DNA from 3 places in the Microbacterium aquimaris genome. Region 3 is predicted to be linked to each of the others. Evidence: predicted binding sites of a transcription regulator. Region 3 holds the regulator's gene; each other region holds the start of a gene.
What was found. Region 3 encodes LexA, which represses DNA repair genes until DNA is damaged. Its sites were predicted from a motif close to TCGAACANNTGTTCGA; they were not measured.
Positions count from the first base shown of each region.

Region 1: ABD204_RS03170 (Rv2578c family radical SAM protein) is a predicted target of LexA. The motif match lies at 1,982-1,997, and genes of this name have one in related genera.
Region 2: ABD204_RS12735 (HNH endonuclease signature motif containing protein) is a predicted target of LexA. The motif match lies at 2,403-2,418, and genes of this name have one in related genera.

Region 1 is NZ_BAAAPT010000001.1:675,429-680,192, reverse strand. It holds gene ABD204_RS03175 (DEAD/DEAH box helicase) at 1-794, shown strand, start outside; gene ABD204_RS03170 (Rv2578c family radical SAM protein) at 885-1,973, opposite strand; gene ABD204_RS03165 (M15 family metallopeptidase) at 2,093-3,268, shown strand; gene ABD204_RS03160 (acyl-CoA dehydrogenase family protein) at 3,410-4,573, shown strand; gene ABD204_RS03155 (TetR/AcrR family transcriptional regulator) at 4,673-4,764, shown strand, end outside.
Region 2 is NZ_BAAAPT010000002.1:656,412-661,175, reverse strand. It holds gene ABD204_RS12740 (aldo/keto reductase) at 1-693, shown strand, start outside; gene ABD204_RS12735 (HNH endonuclease signature motif containing protein) at 957-2,381, opposite strand; gene arfB (alternative ribosome rescue aminoacyl-tRNA hydrolase ArfB) at 2,588-3,025, shown strand; gene ABD204_RS12725 (potassium channel family protein) at 3,200-3,973, shown strand; gene ABD204_RS12720 (type I restriction endonuclease) at 4,005-4,764, shown strand, end outside.
Region 3 is NZ_BAAAPT010000001.1:2,029,474-2,034,237, forward strand. It holds gene ABD204_RS09275 (prolyl oligopeptidase family serine peptidase) at 1-624, opposite strand, end outside; gene ABD204_RS09280 (hypothetical protein) at 664-2,106, opposite strand; gene lexA (transcriptional repressor LexA) at 2,178-2,858, opposite strand; gene ABD204_RS09290 (LysM peptidoglycan-binding domain-containing protein) at 3,137-3,493, shown strand; gene ABD204_RS09295 (histidinol-phosphate transaminase) at 3,519-4,613, shown strand; gene hisB (imidazoleglycerol-phosphate dehydratase HisB) at 4,610-4,764, shown strand, end outside.

The DNA of each region.
Region 1 (4,764 bases), 1.4 Mb from region 3:
TCGTCATCGGCACACCCGGTCGCATCGAGGATCTGGAACGCCAGGGAAAGCTGGACCTCTCGCAGGTGCAGATCGCGGTGCTCGACGAAGCCGACCACATGTGCGAACTCGGCTTCCTCGAGCCGGTGCAGCGCATTCTGCGCCTGACCGCCGACGGGAGTCAGAAGCTGCTCTTCTCGGCGACCCTCGACCGCGAGGTCGCGGCACTGGTCGACGAGTTCCTCGTCGAACCGGCCGTCTACGAGGTCGCCGGTGAAGACCAGGACTCGAGCACCATCGACCACCGCGTGCTGGTCGTCGACCACCGCGACAAGCCCGAGATCCTGCGTTCGCTCGTCGACCGCGAAGGCAAGACGCTCGTGTTCGCGCGCACCCGCGCCTACACCGAGATGCTCGCCGAGCAGTTCGGGGAGGCCGGGATCGCGGCGCTCGCGCTCCACGGTGATCTGAACCAGTCCAAGCGCACCCGGAATCTCGAGAAACTCACGTCGGGTCGGGTGAATGTGCTCGTCGCGACCGATGTCGCCGCGCGCGGCATCCACGTCGACGACATCGACCTGGTCATCCAGGCCGATGCGCCCGACGAGTACAAGACGTACCTGCACCGGTCGGGGCGCACCGGACGCGCCGGACGCGCCGGCACCGTCGTCACGCTGGTGGCCCGCCAGCGTCGCCGCCGGATGTCGGAGCTGCTCGATCGCGCCGAGATCGACGCGCCCTTCGACGACGTGCGACCCGGCGACGATCTGCTCGAGGAGATCTCCGGCCGCCAGCTGGCCGACGTCGCGTCCTGACGCGCCGCCCGACACCGGTAGAGGCCGCCCCGCCATGTCGCGGGGCGGCTTTCGTCGCACGGGCGGCGGCCGTCGGGCGCCCCGGAGTCGTCAGAAGAGCATCGCGGCCGCATCGGTCGCCCGACCTCGTGCGGCCATGCGTCCGCGGGAGGTGGTGACGATCGGGGGCGGTGACGCGGCCAGGCCCGGCACCGGAATCCGTCGATCGGATCGGTCGTCTTCCAGCGTGCCGCCGAGCCTGTGCGCCCGCAGTAACGGTTGGACCCGCTTCGCGAGCCACGCGCGATACCCCTTCGGGGCGTACGCTGAGACGCCCGGATAGAGCCCGAGGTACGACGAGACCAATTCCGGGTGCTCCCGCTCGAGCCACGCCATGAACCAGGCCTTCGCGCCGGGCCGCAGATGCAGTGCGCCGTACACCACGCGGGTCGCCCCGGCCTGCTTGATCCGCCACAGTGCGTCGTCGATGGCGTCGACGGAATCGGTGAGATGGGGTAGGAGCGGCATCAGGAAGACGGTGACGTCGAACCCGGCCTCCGTCGCGGCGCGCACGGTGTCCAATCGTGCCGAGGTGCTGGGGGTGCCCGGTTCGACGGCCTTCTGCAACCGGTCGTCGAACAGCGCGATGGACATCGCGAGGGTCACCTTCACCTCGCGTGAGGCCTCGGTGAGCATCGGCAGATCGCGCCGGAGCATGGTGCCCTTCGTGAGGATCGAGAAGGGCGTGCCGGCGTCGGTGAGCGCCGACACGATGCCGGGCATCAGCCGGTACCGTCCCTCCGCCCGCTGATACGGGTCGGTGTTGGTGCCGAGCATCACCGGATCCTGGCGCCACGTGCCGCGCGCGAGCTCTCGCCGGAGGACCTCGGCGACGTTGATCTTCACGATGACCTGGGTGTCGAAATCCCGGCCCGCATCGAGGTCGAGGTACTCGTGCGTCCCGCGGGCGAAGCAGTACGAGCACGCATGGCTGCAGCCCCGATAGGGGTTGACGGTCCAATCGAAGGGCATCGACGAGCCGCCGGGGACATGGTTGAGCGCAGACTTCGCCATGACCTCGTGGAAGGTCACCCCCGCGAAATCCGGCGTCGTGACCGACTGCACCAGCCCGTCGAGATGCTCGAGACCCGGGAGGGCCGCCGCGTCAACGACTCCGAGTTCCTGTCCCTGCCATCGCATGGATCCATACGAACAAAAATTCGACGGAGAGTCAAGGCTGAGCCAGGCGAGTGTCGAAGACGTGGTGTCCGCGAGGGCCGTGTGTCGAGATCGCCCGACCGATCGAGCACAATGAGGGGGTGGCGGACCCCGACCCGCCCGAATCTCCGGGCGTTCCCCTCACTCGTCGCGCACTGCGCGAGAGGGAGGCGCAGTCGCGCGCCTCGACGGAGGCGCGATCGCCCGATGTGCAGGCTCCGTTGCGACGACCTCGCGCACCCGCCGCCGCCCCGGGGGAGCATGCCCCCGCGCTCGGTGTCGTCACGGCGCCGAGCCCCGCGCATGCCCGCCGTCGACGCGCCGGACGGATCGGCGCCGCTTTCGCCGCCGTCGCTGTCGCCGTGCTCGTGGTCGGCACGGCGGCCGCGGTGATCGCCGCCGTCACCGCGCCTCCCCTGTCCGAGGCGGCATCCCTCGAGGCGGAGGGGGAGACCCTCGACGTCTCGGTGGAGGGCTCGTTCGACGAGCCCCTGCCGCCGGTCACCGACGCACTGCCCTCCCCGGTGGTCGCGCCGGAAGTCTCCGGCGATGACATCTGCGGGTCGGAGGAGTTGCTCGCCGCATTGGACGCGCGGGACACCGCCGCAGCCATCGCCGCCGCCGGAGGGGCTGAGCGGTTCCGTTCGGCGGTCGCGGCCGGGACGGCGCCCTGCGTGAGCCTGGACGACCCGAGCTTCGAGTGGGTCGTGGTCAACAAAGCGCGTCCGCTCGATCCGATCGACTATCGGCCGGAGGCACTCGTCGCGCCCGACGGGGTGCGCAACATCCCCGGCACGGCGATGCGTCCGGCCGTCTCTACGGCGCTGTCGGCGATGGTCACCGACGCGGCGGCTGCAGGCGTGGGCGAGATCGCGCTGCTGAGCGGCTTCCGCTCGTACGGCACCCAGGTCGACACGTACGCGTCGCATGTCGCCTCCCGCGGGGAGGACGGCGCCGACACGATCAGCGCCCGTCCCGGGCACAGCGAGCACCAGGCGGGCCTGGCCGCCGACGTGGTCGCCTGCGACGCCGGCGGATGCGGCGGGCTCGACGACCTCGCCGGAACGCCGCAGGGTGACTGGGTCGCCGCACACGCCTGGGAGTACGGGTTCGTCGTGCGCTACGAAGACGGGTTCACCGACGTGACCGGGTACTCACCCGAGCCGTGGCACCTCCGCTACGTCGGGGCCGACCTCGCCCGGCACTACACCGAGGGCGGATGGCACACTCTGGAGAGCTTCTTCGGCCTGCCGGCCGCCCCTGACTACGACGGTTGAGGGCATCCGACAAACAGTGGCATCGCGTGCCACCGATCGTAGGATCCGATCTCACACGCGCTCCTCTCGTCGGGGCCTCGAGAACTAGGATGACGCCGGGGGCGACCCCGCAGATTCACCACTCGAGGAGGAGAGACCCGCATGCAGCGCGACATCTACGACGAGGACCACGAGGCCTTCCGCGACGTCGTCAAGGAGTTCATCAAGCGGCACGTCACGAACGACGCGCGGGAGAAGTGGGACGCCGAGGGCGAAGTCGACCGAGCGACCATGCTCGCCGCGGGAGAAGCGGGTCTGATCGGCCTGTCGGTGCCGGAGGAGTTCGGCGGAGCGGGCATGCTGCAGGACTATCGGTTCCGGGCGGTCGTCAACGAAGAGGTCATCGCCGCCGGGTCCGGGTCGCTCGCAGGGGCCTTCGGTATCCAGGACGACCTCGCCGTGCCGTACCTCGTGCACATGGGCACGCAGGAGCAGAAGGAGAAGTACCTGCCGCGGATGGCCACAGGTGAGATCATCGGTGCCCTCGCCATGACCGAACCCGGCGCCGGCAGCGACCTGCGCGGTATCTCGACGACGGCGAAGAAGGTCGACGGTGGCTACATCGTCAACGGCGCGAAGACGTTCATCTCGTCGGGTGCGACCGCAGACCTGGTGGTCACCTTCGTCAAGACCGGTGAGGGGAACCGGCCCGACGCGTTCAGCCTGCTGTTGATCGAGACCGCCTCCGAGGGGTTCGATCATGGGAAGAAGCTGCACAAGATGGGCTTCCAGGGGCACGACACCGCGGAGCTGTCGTTCACCGACGTCTTCGTACCCGAGGAGAACCTCATCAGCGGACGCGAAGGTCAGGGCTTCGTGCAGTTGATGATGAACCTTCCCCTCGAACGACTCTCCATCGGGGTCGCCGCCGCCGCGGCCGCCGGTGCCGCGTTGGACTGGACCGTCGCGTACACGAAGGAGCGCGAGGCGTTCGGCCAGCGCGTCATCGACTTCCAGAACACCCGCTTCCAGCTCGCCGACGTCGCCGCGACCGTCGATGCACTGTGGGCGTACATCGACCGTGCCCTGCTGGCGTACAGCAAGGGCGAGTTGTCGGCCGAAGAGGCGGCGAAGGTGAAGTTCTGGGCGACCGAGCGCGAGTGGGACGTGCTCGACACGTGCGTCCAACTGCACGGCGGATACGGCTACATCACCGAGTACCCGATCGCCCGCGCCTTCCTCGACGCGCGCGTGCACCGCATCTACGGTGGCACGAACGAGATCATGCGGGAGATCGTCGGCCGCCAGCTCGCCGGCAAGAAGTAAGCCGTGCTCCGTAGCCGCCTTCTGCGGGTCCACCCGGCCGGGTACCCGCAGAAGGCGACTGCGGAACGGTGGGTGAGGTCCGCTCGGTAGGCTCGCAGGATGAGCGGACCCGGCACCGGTGAGGATCCCGCGGGTCGGCGCGGGAGCTACGCCAAAGGCATCGCGCGGCGGCAGGAGATCCTCGATCGCGC
Region 2 (4,764 bases), on a different contig from region 3:
ATCGTGCGCGATGCCCTGGCGTCGTGGGGTGGGAACACCGATGACATCGTGGTCGCCACGAAGGGTGGTATCACGAGGCGTGAGGACGGTTCGAAGGGTCGCGACGGGTCGCTGGAGTATCTGCGGTCGGCGGTCGAGAAGTCGTTACGCAACCTCGGTGTCGACACGATCGATCTGTATCAGTACCACCGTCCGGACCGGTGGATGGTCTATGGCGACATCATGCAGAACCTCAAGACGCTGCGCGACGAGGGCAAGGTGCGGGCGGTCGGCATTTCGAACGCAAGTGTCGAGGAGATCGAGATCGCCCAGCAGGTGCTCGGCGACGGTGGGTTGGTGAGCGTGCAGAACGAGTTCTCGCCGAAGCATCCGGGCAGCTTCGATGAGCTGACGTACTGCGGGGAGCAGGGTGTTGCGTTCCTGCCGTGGAGTCCGTTGGGTGGCACCGGTGGTGGCGCGCGGGATGTGGGGGAGCGGTTCGCCGTGTTCGCCGACATCGCGCGTGGTCACGATATGAGTCCACAGCAGGTGGTGCTCGCGTGGGAGCTGTCGCTCGGTGACCACGTGATCCCGATTCCGGGTGCGCGTCGACCGCAGTCGATCACCGATTCGGCCAAGGCTGCCGACCTGGCGCTGACGGCGGATGAGCTTTCCCGCTGCTCGGCCGCCGTCGGGCTGCACATGGAGCAGTAGGTTCCGGCACCGGCCGAGGGGGTCCGCGTGCGTCGTTGTCGCTTTCACGGCGTACGTCGTCGCCGTCTGGTGCGCGCTGACACTTGTCACTTGGACTCGTCGCCGTGATGCCTCCGCGCAGGGTGCAGTGGTGTGCTGCGTGCGTTGCGGTCTTCTCCTCGAGCGCCGAGTGGACGCGGTGGGATGGATGACGCGTCGTCGGTGCCGGGGAGGCGTTGTGCGGTGACGGGTTGTGCCGTCTGGCGGGCTATTCCGTGGTCGCGTCAGAACGGTGCGGGGACGGCGGGTTCGGGGTCGAACTCGGCGTCGGTCGCGAAGTGGACGCTTGAGGATGGGCGGTCGGTGTAGACGCGTCCGCCGGGGCTGGTCCATTCGAGTGAACCGTCGGGTTTCTGGACGACGGCCCAGGGCGTGTGGTGTTTCAGAGTGTGGTGTCGACGGCAGAGGTGTCCCAGGTTCGAGACCACGGTGGTACCGCCGAATTGCCAGTCGATGGTGTGATCGAGGTCGCATCGGGAGACGGATTGTCGGCATCCGGGGAATCGACAGTGTCGGTCGCGCACTTCGAGTGTCCGGCGCATCTCTTTGGTCGGTTGGTAGCGGTCGACTCCGAGGACGGCGCCCGAGATCGGGTGGGTGAGGATCCGGTCCCATCCCGGGGCGGTGCGGGCGAGGTCTCGGGCGGTGTCGGGGTCGATGGGTCCGTGCCCGGTGAGGGTGATCGGGTCGAAGGGGTCGTCGACGGGGGACCCGAGGAGCGCGAGGACGGGAACGGTGACCTGGACGGTGGCTTGAATGCTGCCGAGCCCCGCGTCGGAGGTGCCGGTGTGGGCGTCGGGTGCTGCGGTCAGCAGCATGTCGGTGAGGATGTCGACGCGGACGGCGTCGAGCGGGCGTCGATTCGCGAGCAGGTCGTCGAGGTGGAGCCGCGCACGGTCGAGGTCTTCTTCGGCCGTGGTCGCCTCGGGTGCTGTGGCGTCGCGGAGCTTGCGCGCCTGGAGCTTGACCTGCTCGCGTGCCTCGCGGATCGCTTGGGTTTCGGCGTCGGCGACGTCGCGTGCCATCTGGGTCAGCCGGTCGTGCACGCCGTGGAGGAGAACGGCGGAGCCGGTGACGTGCAGTTCGGCCATGCCGTCGTCGAGGTCGTCGACCCGGACGGACCGGATCGCGGCGGCGTGAGCGTGCCTCTCGCGGATGGTCTCGTCGAGGTACCACTCGGCGCGGCGTTTGGCGACGGGACGCAGGCGCGAAGCCGACTCAGCCTCGGCGTAGGGGAGAACGCTGTCCTCGTAGTCGGCGATGAGTTCGGGGTGCTGGATGCGGTCGCCGGCCTCGACGATGACGCGTGCGTGTGCCAGCGAGATCCGCCCCGCGCTGAGTGAGGCGACCGTGGCGGGGAATGCCTGCAGCATCCGCTCAGCATCGCCGACCTGGCGTTGCACCGTGCGGTCGGACACGCGAAGGGCCGCCGCCAGTTCGGCCGCGACCGAACGTCGCGCGAGTTCGGCATCGGAGCGTGTCTCTTCTGCGGCCGCCCACTCGTCGGCGATCTGCCCCGCCGATGCCAGGGCGCGCGCCTCGCGCGCGTCGAGAGCGGCCTTCATGCGCCGGATCTCGACGAGCTCGGCCGTCACCGGCGCCAGTCGCGCGGCGGCGACATCGGCGGGGGAGGTGGCCGTTTCGAACATGACTCCATCATGCCACCACCCTCAGACATTTGTTCGATGAAGGGGGGATCTGTGCACACATCTCGCGAACCATCCCGGGTCGAAGCACTATGGAGAGGTGGTTTACGCGGCGCAGATAGAACATAGATACGACTTTACCTGTAGCTCGCCGGCATCCGCCGGCGGGACGACTCGCGGCTTCGCGTGTGACCCGGGAGGATGGAGCCATGCCATCCCCTGAGCGCCCCGGTCTGCGGGTCAACGGGCGTCTCACGATCCCCGAGGGGGAGCTGGTCTGGCGATTCTCCCGTTCGTCGGGTCCGGGCGGTCAGGGCGTCAACACGACGGACTCCCGTGTCGAACTCAGCTGGGATGTGGCGGCATCGAGCGTCGTATCCGACTCGCAACGCACGCTCATTGCGGACAAGCTCGCCACTCGCCTGGCAGGGGGAGTGCTCACGGTCGCCGCGTCGGAGAATCGCGCGCAGCTGCGCAACCGGGAAGCCGCACGAGACCGACTCGCCGCGCTCGTCGCCGACGCGCTGCGGCCGCCAGGCCCGAAGAGGCGGAAGACGAAGCCGAGCCGCGGCTCACAGGAGCGGCGGCTCTCAGCGAAGAAGCGTCGTACCGACGTCAAGCGTCTTCGGCGCCCGCCGGCGGAGTGACGCGGAGAGACTTCAGCTCGACACGGTTCACGTACAGGGCCGCAGGTTCACGCGGCCTGCGTGCAGGCACATCGATGCTCCGAGCAGGGTGTATCGGGCGTTCTCGTGGGGTGGCCGCCGGCCGGTTCGGTCGGAATATGAAGCGGCTGGCGCCGCGTATGTATGCTCGCCTGGGTGTATGGGGAAAGACTCGAGCGCTGGGAGAAGATTGTCGAATGGCCGCTAACGGCGGCTGCCGTGCTCTTCCTGGTCGCATATGCAGTACAAATCATAGAGCGAGACGCGGGGTCGGCTTCCGCCGTCGCCGAGGTCGTGCTCTGGGTCACATGGGGCATGTTCGGGATTGACTATCTGGCGAGGTTGACGCTCGCACGCCACCGAGGTAGATGGTTTATTCGCCACCTTCTCGACTTGGCGATTGTCGTGTTGCCGATGCTGCGGCCGCTCAGGCTTATGCGCTTCCTGGCGATTCTCGCAATCATACAACGCAGCTCCGGTTCGATGCTGCGCGGAAAGGTCGCGGCGTACACGATCGGGACGACGATTCTCGTGATCCTCATTGGTGGTCTCGCTGTGCTTGACGCAGAGCGTGGGCACGGCGGAAGCATCCAGTCCCTCGGTGACGCAGTGTGGTGGTCGTTCGTCACGATAACGACCGTTGGATACGGCGATTACTTCCCTGCGACCGTCTCGGGGCGGATCGTCGCCGTTGGCCTGATGATCGGCGGAGTCGCGCTCATTGGCGTTGTGACCGCGACGCTGGCGTCGTGGATCGTTGAGCGAGTATCGACAGAGACCGGGAGCGTCGCGGCCACTCAAGATCAGGTAGATGAACTGCGTGACGAGATTCGTGAACTCAAGGCGATGGTGCGGGATCTCCGCGGATGTTCGGACACTCCACAGGTCACGCCTTCGCGCGTGTCACAGTCAGATACGCTCGGCAGTTGACTGTCTAATCACGATCCGGGGGGATTCCGCGATGGAATTTGTTGAGCGCATCGGAGCGCTTGCGACGAAGGTGGCCAATCAGGCCGATGCGATTGTCACGGAGGAGGCGACGAAGAACGCGTTCGTCATGCCGTTTATCTCGACGGTTCTTGGCTACGACGTCTTCGACCCACTGGAGGTTGTGCCTGAGTACACCGCGGATGTCGGAACGAAGAAGGGCGAAAAGGTCGATTACGCGATCATGCGTGATGGCGAAGTCCAGATTCTGATTGAATGCAAGCCCTCGCGCGGCACATTGAAGATTGAGCACGCTTCTCAGCTCTTCCGATACTTCGCCGTGACGAATGCGCGTCTAGCCATTCTCACAAATGGTCTCGTGTGGCAGTTCTTCACCGACCTTGACGCACCCAATCGGATGGACGCAAAGCCTTTCCTAGTGCTGGATCTTCTTGATGTCGATGACACGCTGATTCCTGAGATCCAGAAGCTGAGCAAGTCGAGTTTCGACCTGGACTCGATCATCAATGCAGCCGAGGAGTTGAAGTATGTTGGCGCTATCAAGCGTGCGATCGCCGCTCAGTTCCGAGAGCCCTCGGATGACTGGGTGAAGTTCTTTACGTCGCGGGTGTACGACGGTTCCTTCACGCAGCGGGTGCGTGAACAATTCACCGCGCTTGTTGCCAAGGCCTCTACCCAGTTTCTGACGGAGAGCGTCAACGATCGCCTCAAGACCGCACTCGGAGCTGGTATCCCCATGAGCGAGGATCAGGAAGAGGCTGTTGCGAGCGAGC
Region 3 (4,764 bases):
GAGACGCCCCACGCGCACTTCCGCACGCTCCCACGGCATGTTCGGGTGGTCCCAGGCCACCCACGCGAGGTGAGTCCCATCAGGCGACAGCGCGGGCTGGGCGAGGAAGTCACTTCCGCCGACGAGGGGGATCACGAGGTCGGCGTCGGAGGCGGCCGATCCGTCGACGGGAACACGCACGATCGCTCGATCCGGCACACGGCGGCCGGGTCGGTGTTCCTCGCGCACCGCGAGCAGGGCGCCGTCGCGCCACACCAGACCGCCGTGGCGGACGTCGCCGGTCGCCGGCGTCAGCGGGCGCACCTCGCCGTCGACGACGGAGTAGATCCGCTGATCGCTCTTCTCGACGAAGTACAGCGTTCCGTCGTCGGCCGCCGCCCAGGCGCCGCCGCCGTACTCGTGGACGCCGCTCCGGGCGTTCCAGGGCTCGGGCAGGACATCCCGCACGGTGCCGTCGGCGCCGCGCCTTCGGACCGCGACACGGCCGGCTTGCTCCGGGACCGGCTCGCCCCACCACACGTCTTCGCCGACGAACCGTGCGCCGTCGATGCGCGACGAGGCGGCCGACGCTGCGGCTGCGGTGATCGGAGAGGGCCAGGAACCGTAGGGGAGTGCGGAGGTCACCTCCCCACCGTACGACGGGTGGGGAGGTGACCTCGATCCTCACTTCTCGGCGGGGACCGGACCGTCCTCGATCACGAGGGTGTCGACGTCGGAGTCGGCAGGCTCGTCGCCGACGACGACCTCCTCGACGACCTCGACCTGCTCGAGGACCGGGGCCTCGGCGGGATCCTTCTCGAGCAGGGATGCGATCAGCCACACGACCAGGGCGAGGACGACGACCAGCACGATGTCGCCGAAGGTCAGCGGGCGCAGCGCGAACAGGAGGATCACGGCGAGGACGAGGATCACCATGCGCACGAGCACACGCTGACGGCGCATCCACTCCCCGAATCCGCCGGTGTCCAGCCCGCGTCGGCGCAGGCCCACACGCGCGGAGGTCGTGAGCGATCCCGCGAGCGCGCGGACACGGCGGGCCGGGGCCCACCGACCGCTCAGCCACGCCGCGACCGCCACCACGACACCGAGGAAGGTCAGCACCGTCGCGGTGTCGCGCATCGCGCCGACCACGGTGTAGTAGATCGCCTCGAGTGTGCGTGCGGGGATCCCCAGGGACGGGGCGTTCAGGCTGAGCACGGCCGCTGCGCTGGTGAGAGCGACGGCAAGAAGTCCCGCACCGATCGTGATCGCCACGCCCACCCCCAGCAGCGCGGTCGAACGGCGGCGCGCGACCAGGACGCCGACGGCGGCCAGGCCCAGCGCGATGAACGGGATCCAGTAGCCGGCGGCGACGGCGATGTTGTAGATCGTGCCGACCAGGAGGAGGCCATCGGCCTGGACGATCACGATGGTCTGGTCGATCGTCGGGATCGATGAGGCCAATCCGAATCCCTGATCGCTCAACTGCGTCTTCAGCTCGTCGATGATCGGTCCGAGCTGGATGCCGAGCGCACCGGTGTCATCGATCGCGATCGCCGTCGTATCGTCACCGGTCGCCGCCGCGACGAGCGCGCGGTGGCTGGCGACCAGCGCGGTGCGCCACACCTGGGGGAACGCGTCGGACTGCACGACACCGGTGATCGCGGAGTCGATGAGGCCCTGCACACCCTGGACGGCGGGCTGGCGCAGCAGGTCCAGCGCCGACGAGGCCGTCGGCGGAAGATCGAGGCTCTGCACCCCGTCGATGACGTCGTTGGTGATCCCGGCGACGTCGACGGCCTCGTTCACCGCCGCGGATGCCTGGTCGATGACCAGCTGCTGGACGTCGGGATCGTCGGCGAGGGGCCCGAAGGTCTGCACGAACGCGTCCTCGCTCACCAGTTCGGCACGCGCCCACGTGCCCACCACCGACACCGGCACGAGGATCCCGGCCAGGACGATGCACACCGCGGAGATGAGCGCACGCCACCACCCGGTGCGGGCGACACGATCCGAGGGGACGGTCTCCGCGTCCGGAGGGTCGACGGATTGCGACCGCAGGTCGGCGTTCTCGGCCCGGAGGCGTTCGATCTCCGCGCGGAGATCGTCGATGTCTGTCGTGGGCATGGCGAGGCTCCCTAGGTTCGGTGAGCCCCATTCTGTCGGGAAGACGCCCCGCTTCGCACCTGCGGCCCCGATCAGACCGCGCGCATCACCGCGACGACCTTGCCCAACACGACGGCCTCGTCGCCGAGGATCGGCTCGAACGCCGAGTTGCGGGGCAACAGCCACACGTGTCCGTCCCGTTGCCGGAATGTCTTCACGGTCGCCTCACCGTCGAGCATCGCCGCCACGATGTCGCCGTTCTCGGCGGTGGGCTGTGAGCGGACGACGACCCAGTCACCGTCACAGATCGCGGCGTCGATCATCGACTCGCCGGACACCTTCAGCATGAACAGATCGCCCTTGCCCACCAGCTGTCGGGGGAGGGGGAACACCTCGTCGATCTGTTGGTCGGCGGTGATGGGCACGCCCGCGGCGATCCGCCCCACGAGCGGCACCATCGCGGCATCGCCGACCGGTGGCGTGGTGTCCGCCGGACTTTCGGTGCTCGCACCGGGCAGATCGATGAGCACCTCCATCGCGCGGGTTTTGCCGGCGTCACGGCGGAGGTAGCCGCTCAGTTCCAACTGGTTGAGCTGGTGGGTGACGCTGGACAGCGACTTCAGGCCCACCGCGTCGCCGATCTCCCGCATGCTCGGCGGGTATCCGTGGCGCGCGATCGAGCGCTGGATCACTTCGAGGATCGCGAGCTGCTTGTCGCTGAGGCTGCGCCGCCGCCGGGTCTGGGGTCGGGCGCGGCTCGTCGGCTCGGTCATCTCGTGCTCCTGTCTCGTCGTCCCCGCCGCGGTCTCCCGGCGTGAGGGGCACTGCTCTTCGAATGTCGGAGGTCGGTGGTGGGGTGTCCTCATCGAAACGGTATCCGCCCGTTTCGGGCACGGCCCGCAAGCAGTCCGCGTGTCGTGTTCGACGAAGATCCACCGTTCCGGTCCCTTGACAGTATAGAAACTCGAAGATAGCTTCGGAAGAGAGGTTCGCACCGGGTGCTCCCGGCCGAGTCCATCGGTGCGAACCTCTCCCCGAAGAAGGAGGAGAGATGACCGCGATCACCATCACGCCGCAACCCCGCACCCGCCTGCGCATGACCGCGCGCGGTCGCCGCGTGTTCACCGCACTCGCCGCCTTCCCGGTCGCCGCGTGCGTGGCCGTCGCGGTCATCAGCGGTGGCGGAGCGCTGGCTTCTCGCGACGCCGGCGCCGATCCCGCGTCCTTCTCGACCGTCGTCGTGGGCGCGGGGGACTCGCTGTGGTCGATCGCCGAGCGTGTCGCCCCGTCGAGCGATCCGCGCGACGTGATCGACGACATCGCACGACTGAACGCCCTCGACGGTGTGGCCGTCTCCGCGGGGCAGGAGCTGGCGATCCCCACGCGGTACACCGCCGACGGGCAGTGATCCCGCTCGCCCGACCGCACGTACCATGGGAGAGGTGACCGCTCGCCTCGACGACCTTCCCCTCCGCGACGATCTCCGCGGAATGACGCCCTATGGCGCCCCGCAGGCCCCTCTGCCGGTGGCGCTGAACGTCAACGAGAACACCCATCCTGTGCCCGACGAGGTCGCCGGGGACATCCTCGACTCGATCGCGCTGGCCCTGCGGGATGTCAACCGCTACCCCGATCGTGAGTTCCTCGCGCTACGGGAGGCCTTCGCCGAGTATCTGGGGGAGGGCATCACCGCCGACCAGATCTGGGCCGCCAACGGCTCCAACGAGGTGCTGCAGCACGTGCTGCAGGCTTTCGGCGGTCCTGGACGCACCGCGTTCGGCTTCGGACCGACCTACTCGATGTACCCCCTGCTGACCCGCGCAACGGGGGCGACCTGGGTCGCCGGCACGCGCGACGACGACTTCACTCTGACCCCGGAGTCCGCCGCGGCGCAGGTGGCTGAGATGGACCCCGACGTCATCTTCTTGTGCGCGCCGAACAACCCCACCGGTACCCCGATGCCCCTCGACGTCATCACCGCGGTCTACGACGCCAGTCGCGGGATGGTCGTGGTCGACGAGGCCTACGAGGAGTTCGCACCCCACGATGAGCCGTCCGCCGTCACCCTCCTGGGGGGCCGCGAACGGCTCATCGTCTCCCGGACGATGTCGAAGGCCTTCGCCTTCGCCGGTGCGCGCGTCGGCTATCTGGCCGCCGATCCCGCCGTCGTGGACGCGCTGCGGCTCGTCCGTCTGCCGTACCACCTCAGTGCACTCACCCAGGCGGCCGCCACGGCGGCGCTGCGGCACGCACCGGTCATGCTGGGTATGGTCGATGAGATCGTCGCGCAACGCGACCGCATCTCCGCGACGCTGGAGGCTCTGGGCTACCAGCCGCACCCGTCGTGGACGAACTTCGTGCTCTTCGGTGGTGTGGACGACCCCGCGGCGACCTTCCGGGCGCTCTTCGACCGCGGCATCCTCATCCGCGACGTCGGGATCGCCCACCACCTCCGCGTCACGGCGGGGACCGAGGCCGAGACGACGGCGTTCCTCGATGCGTTGGCCTCGTTAGGATCGAAGTCATGACCCGAACCGCTTCGCTCTCGCGTTCGACCAGCGAGTCGACGGTCGAGCTGCAGCTCGACCTCGACGGCACCGGCCGCAGCAGCATCGACACGTCCGTGCCGTTCTACGATCACATGCTGACGGCGTTCGCGAAGCACTCGCTCACCGACCT